Regions from separate parts of the Bacteroides sp. 14(A) genome, predicted to be linked through region 1. Evidence: riboswitches for the same ligand, from Rfam matches in the RefSeq annotation. Region 1 holds a riboswitch; the other holds the start of a gene.
What was found. Region 1 has a riboswitch for thiamine pyrophosphate ahead of K429_RS0101970 (thiamine phosphate synthase). Riboswitches for the same ligand answer to the same signal wherever they lie in the genome.
Positions count from the first base shown of each region.

Region 2: it holds a riboswitch for thiamine pyrophosphate, as region 1 does, so the genes downstream of both, K429_RS0115555 (TonB-dependent receptor) here and K429_RS0101970 (thiamine phosphate synthase) in region 1, are expected to answer to the same signal.

Region 1 is NZ_JAGH01000001.1:562,165-565,597, reverse strand. It holds partial or broken gene K429_RS29645 (DUF4846 domain-containing protein) at 1-211, opposite strand, end outside; gene K429_RS0101975 (hypothetical protein) at 562-1,413, shown strand; TPP riboswitch at 1,468-1,562, shown strand; gene K429_RS0101970 (thiamine phosphate synthase) at 1,622-2,242, shown strand; gene thiC (phosphomethylpyrimidine synthase ThiC) at 2,260-3,433, shown strand, end outside.
Region 2 is NZ_JAGH01000002.1:2,118,910-2,122,342, forward strand. It holds gene K429_RS0115555 (TonB-dependent receptor) at 1-2,045, opposite strand, end outside; TPP riboswitch at 2,080-2,176, opposite strand; gene K429_RS0115560 (mechanosensitive ion channel family protein) at 2,319-3,191, shown strand; gene K429_RS0115565 (hypothetical protein) at 3,296-3,433, opposite strand, start outside.

The DNA of each region.
Region 1 (3,433 bases):
CATTGTCAGACAGCTCATACCAAGGCGATAATCCACGGTTAGCGGGATTCACCAATATGTGAATCTGTTGAGCCAGCATATAGCTCTGTGCCAGCAGGAACACTTTCTTTCCTGTTTGAGGGTAAATCGCCACATCCACTACAATGACTGCGTGCCCCGGTGATCCGCCTTTGATAAACACATCTCCGGGTTGTAAAGATGTATAAGGAACATAAACACCAGGTTTTAAATACCTCCAGAAGCATCTGTGACGTATCAAAGCCGTACCTGCTCCGTACCCGCTCCGTACTTTCTTCGTGTAGAAGTACCTTTGACCGAAGAATGTACGGAGCAAGTACAGCCCTGATACGGTTCGGGTACGGTGCAGATACAAAAAAGACACATCATAACGAAAGTATGAATTGTATAAAAAAGAGATTAACAGTCATCCTTTTCATGACCAACAAATAATACAAATTCAATTATTTTATTGAATATACATTATCTCTTCCTAAACTTTTCCATACAAAACTTGATTATTTACACGAAAAATCGTATATTTGAGTAAATAACTCAGAGCTTATGGCAAATCCGATTCTTCCTGGTATATCAGAAGCTGAACAAGAACTGTTGTACAAGAAACTAAATGAATACAATCAGGGAAGAACCTCTTACAAAGAGGCAGGTGCTTATCTGGTTGTACTGCCCCGTCCGGAATCTCCCCGTTACTCCTTATGGGTGTATTCTCCTCTTCCCGAACGCCAGTCCATTTTTTACGTCCAGGACCTTTCTACAGACATCCATGAAAGTCTGCGAGCGGCAAGCAGCCTATGTTATTATTCTCCACGTTGCATTCTGTTGGTAGAATATAATGCCAAACGTATGCAGAGTAAGGGAGACGACATTATCTCTTTCGGAAAGTATCATGGACATTTCCTGCACGAAATCTTCCGTATCGATCCGGCATATGTGAGTTGGATTGCTTATAAGTTTACTCCACGTATACCTAAACAGGAACGCTTCGTACAAATAGCACAGGTGTATCATTCCGTCCATCTGGATATTCAGAAGCGGCAGGCACATCAGAAATATTCTACCAGCCGTTTTCTGGGGAAAGAAGGAGATAAAGTGAAAGAACTGACACTGAAAGTACTCCGTGTCCGGCTGGAAGACGATCCTTACAAAACCACCGTGAAAGGAACGACTCCTTATTTCTATGTCCGGCAGATACTGACTTTGGAAGATCCTATCGGCAATCTCGTCACTTTCCGGACCAACTCGCGTACGGCAAGCCGGGAATCGTGCCAGGTGCCCGCTACGGAACATGCCTTCGAGCCCGGAGAATCGGTATATATTGCCTCGGCACGCATCTCTTGTACCTTTACTTCGGGAAACAAACAATACACCCGCCTCAATTATGTCAAGTTTAAATAAACTTAAAAGATAGAGCGGTATTATTCCTATTAAAAACATTCGTCCTTTCTTTGTCGGCAGAAAAGGGGGTGCTATAAAAATAGCTGAGATTATACCCAATGAACCTGATACGGCTAGTACCGTCGAAGGGAATTTTCTTTCTATATTCTACTATTCGTTTATACTACTATCCCTTTCTGTAAGTATAATTTCTAAATTCAGAGTTTGAATGTTTGACGTACAATTCATTACGCATTTTACGGCATCCATTTCTTATTCGGACTCCGCACGCATAGCCCTTGAAGGGGGATGCCGCTGGGTTCAGCTTCGGATGAAGGATGCTTCTTCAGAAGAGCTGAAAGCCACAGCCGTGCAAGTGCAGGAACTCTGCCGCCAATACGGAGCCACGTTCATCATTGATGACCACGTGGAACTGGTGAAACAGATTGGCGCGGACGGTGTCCACTTAGGAAAACTGGATATGCCGATAAAAGAAGCAAGGGAAAGACTGGGCAAAGATTTCATTATTGGCGGAACAGCCAACACGTTCGAGGACATCCGGCAACATGCCACTGATGGCGCCGACTACATCGGTTGCGGTCCTTTCCGCTTCACAACTACCAAACAAAAGTTATCACCCATTCTGGGGCTGGAAGGTTATCATTCCATCCTGACGCAAATGCGCGAAAAAGGAATAACAATTCCTGTCGTTGCCATCGGTGGAATCACACGTGAGGACATCCCATCCCTGAAAGCATCAGGACTGAGCGGAATAGCATTGAGCGGCGGTATTCTAAAAGCTGAGAATCCGGTACGTGAAATGGAAACAATTATACGACTGACCCAATAGAAATCAATTAGTGAACCATGGAAGATAAAACAAAAATTACTTATCCCGAATCCGAGAAAGTTTATATGCAGGGGCAACTCCATCCTTATCTGAAAGTTGGGATGCGAAAAGTGAACCTTACCCCTACCGTAGTAGTGGAAAACGGGAAAAAAGTTATGACGGAGAATGCGCCCGTCTACATATATGATACAAGCGGCGCATACAGTGATCCGGAACAGAAGGTAGATTTAAAGAAAGGTTTGCCACGCCTCCGCGAACCGTGGATACAGGAACGGGATGTAGAACGGTTGACGGAAATCAGCTCCGAATATGGAAAGATGCGTCTGGCAGACAAAAGCCTTGACTCCCTGCGTTTTGATCATATCACTTTGCCTTATCGTGCCAAAGCAGGCAAGCAGATTACGCAGATGTACTATGCCAAACAAGGTATCGTAACACCGGAAATGGAATATGTAGCCATCCGTGAGAATATGAACTGCCAACAGTTGGGTATAGAAACTTACATCACACCGGAGTTTGTGCGTGATGAAATTGCGGCAGGACATGCCGCCTTACCCGCCAACATCAACCATCCCGAAGCTGAACCTATGATTATCGGTTCAAAGTTCCTCGTAAAGATTAATACAAATATCGGAAATTCAGCTACCTCTTCCACGATTGAAGAAGAAGTGGAAAAGGCCGTCTGGAGTTGTAAATGGGGTGGAGATACGCTGATGGACTTATCTACAGGAGAAAATATTCACGAGACACGGGAATGGATTATCCGGAATTGTCCTGTTCCGGTAGGTACTGTTCCCATGTATCAGGCAATGGAAAAAGTACACGGAAAGGCGGAAAACCTTACCTGGGAACTATTTAAAGATACACTGATCGAACAATGTGAGCAAGGGGTAGATTATTTTACAATCCACTGTGGTATCCGCCTGAAGAATATTCATTATGCCAATGACCGCCTTTGCGGAATGGTGAGCCGGGGAGGAAGCATTATCTCCCAATGGTGTAAAATCCATCAGAAAGAGAGTTTCCTGTATGAGCATTTCGATGATATATGCGATATATGCGCACAATATGATGTGGCACTTTCATTAGGTGATGGTTTGCGTCCGGGAGCTATCCGTGATGCGAACGACCGGGCACAGTTTGCGGAACTGGATACGATGGGAGAACTGGTAGAACGCGCCTGGGCAAAAA
Region 2 (3,433 bases), on a different contig from region 1:
CTCACACAATAAGCATCCAGTGTACAGTCCTCTTGATGAGCATTGTTTAAATATTGCTTGCTGACATATTGCGTTTGCAAAGATGCATTAAAACCTTTATAATCCAAAGAAATGAGACTATTTGCCATAAAGTCCGGTGAAAAGGAGATGGGAGTAGTGCCAATATATCGGGTTGTCTGAGAGATACCCCAGTTTTCACTATACATATCTTTCCAGTCTTCATTCACATCACTTAGATATTCTGTATAATTCTTGATGCGGTTACGGCTCCATGTTGCGTTTATATCCCAACGCAGCCAGTTTGTGATGCGTGCACCTGCCATAAGCTCAATACCCATACGATAACTGTCCTTCACGTTCTCTGCTACGGCTTCGCCAATTTCATTCAATTGCCCGTTCAGTACCAATTGATTCTTGTAATCCATGTAGTACAGGTTGACGCCTGCATTGAACCAACCTTTACGGAACGTATATCCCACTTCGTAATCGAACATCCGCTCTGATTTGGGCTGTGCGGCAAATAAGTTATCAGTATAGTTATTGCGTGTCGGTTCCTTATTTGCCACACTGAAAGAGGCATAAAGATTATTATTGTTGTTTATCTTCCAGAATATGCCGGCTTTAGGGTTGAAGAAGCTGAAATCTTCGTCAATATTCAGCGGTTGCAGATGTGCCGGATCAGCAGTCCAGTCCCATTTGTCATTATTGCCGTTTATCTTATAGCGCAGATAACGATATTGCATATCAGCATAGAAGTTAACTCCATCCAGTATTTCATAATTTATCTTAGCGTAGATGTTGCCATCCGTTTTCCGTCCGATATTACGATAATATTCATGGTCAGGATTCAGTTCACCCAGATAATTCTTTACCCATACTACCTTACCGTTATGGGTGTTTTTGTAATAATTCAGGCCACCGCCGATGGATGCATCCAATTTGTCCCCTTTATAATCGAAAGAGAATACTCCACCACCGAAACGGCTGTCTACCAGTTTACGGCGTACAAGGTCTGATTTCTCTATGGTAGTACCGTTTGTTTCAAAGGGTACCAAGCCATATTCTACCAGCGTACGTTTATTTTTATATTCCTCATAATAACCGTAACCGTCTGTATAGTGTAGCGCTATGTTCAATTTCCACGAAGGAGACAATATTTGATTTAATAATAATTGATAATGCGTCTGGCGATAATAATCTATCTGGTTATCATAAAATCCGATTACATTTCCATTATCATCTTCTATGGCGCCATTGGGATTATATTTGCGGTCGTTTTCCAGTGTTTCCTTATCCAGGCCATCCCAAGCATGATAGGTCTCTTCTTTTCCTCCGAAGGTGATGAATTTAATAGTGGTCTTGTCTCCATAATATCCGCCTTGTACAAAGTAAGACTTCAAGTCAGCACTGGCGCGGTCACGGTAGCCGTCACTGTGGATATTAGATAAACGTGCATCGAATCCCCAGCGTCCATTAATGAGCCCCGTACCTACTTTTACGGTTTCTTTATGTGTATTGAATGAGCCGTAAGAGCCGGAAAACTCCGCATACGGTGTGGGCGAAATTCCTTGTGTTTTCATATTGATACTGGCACCGAACGCTCCGGCACCATTAGTGGAAGTTCCTGCGCCCCGTTGAATCTGCAAGTCCTGAAGCGAAGAGGCAAGATCGGGAGTATTAACCCAAAAGATAGAATGACTTTCCGCATCGTTCATGGGTATACCATTAGTGGTTACGTTGATACGTGTAGCATCTGTTCCGCGTACCCGGATACTCGTGTAACCGATACCTGCACCTGCATCGCTCGTTGTCAGTACTGACGGAGTAAATGACAACAGATAGGGAATATCTTGCCCGAAATTCTGCTTCTTAAGTTGTTCTTTACTGACATTGGTAAACGCCACAGGTGTGGTTCCCGTGGCACGGGTAGAGATAATTTCTACTTCCTGCAGGCTTATCACCCGCAAGCTGTCTTTCTCATGCGTCTGCGCACAGACACCCAGCGTTGCCATTAACAGGCAGGCCGCCATTGCATGTTTTCTCATTACAATTTTAACTATTAAAGATGAATACAGAAAAAGGGAGCTTTTCTTCTTTTCCCTCCGCCGGCACTACCCGGATCAGGTCAATGGGTATGATCTCAGCCCGTCATATTAGGGCACCCCTTAGTTGAAATCGGGGGCAAAATTAAGTGTTTTCGCTGAAACACGCAAATCGAGTGAACGATAACCGGAAATATTTGTTAATTTTGTAGGCCGGTGGGTATTTTTTAATCCTGCTGGTAAAGTGTAATTATTAACTTCAAACGAACAAATATTATGTTATTATTATTGCAAGCGGCAGCTCCTGCTGCCGAAACTGTTGTAGAAGATGGTTTTAGTAAATTGCAGGTCTTTCTCCAACAACTGATAGACTGGGGAGTAAATGCAGGTGGTCATATCATCAGCGCTGTGCTGATTTTCATAGTAGGACGTTTCCTGATATCTTTCCTTAATAAAATGGTGGCCCGGTTGTTGGCTAAGCGGCATGTGGATGCCAGTATCCAGAGTTTTGTAAAGAGTTTGGTGAACATCTTGCTGACTATCTTATTGATTATTGCCGTTATCGGTAAATTAGGAGTAGAAACAACTTCATTTGCTGCCTTGCTGGCATCCGCCGGTGTGGCTATCGGTATGGCATTGTCCGGTAACTTGCAGAACTTTGCAGGTGGTCTGATTGTATTGCTGCTCCGTCCTTATAAAGTAGGTGACTTGATTGAAAGCCAAGGCATCACGGGCACGGTTCGTGAGATCCAGATTTTCCATACGATTCTGACTACCGGTGATAATAAGATTATTTATATCCCGAATGGTGCGTTGAGCAGTGGTACTGTGACTAATTACAGTCGTGAAGCTACCCGTCGTGTAGAATGGATAATCGGTGTGGAGTATGGCGAAAATTTTGATAAGGTGGAAGAAACTACCCGTCGTATCATTGCCGAAGACAAGCGGATTCTTAGTGATCCGGCTCCTTTTGTAGCCCTTCATGCACTGGATGCCAGTAGCGTGAATGTGATTATCCGTGCCTGGGTGAAGAGTGAGGACTATTGGGGAGTTTATTTCGATATGAACAAGACCGTCTACTCTGTATTCAATAAGGAGGGTATAGGTTTCCCTTTCCCACAACTGACGGTACATCAGGCAAAGGATTGATAGTGGTCTGGAATTGATAACTATAAATGAATAAAGGGCATAACAACAATTTGTTATGCCCTTTATTCATTATAGTTAATACTCGTGATGTTTTTTATTGTAAATCACATTTCATATACTCCGAGTTCTTCCTCTATGGCTTCACATTCATCTTTCTCTATATGCAGTAAGCGATTGATTTCCCTTCGCTTTTCGAGGTCAGTGAAATAACTTTCTACTACGGTATACAGGTCGAATCCTTT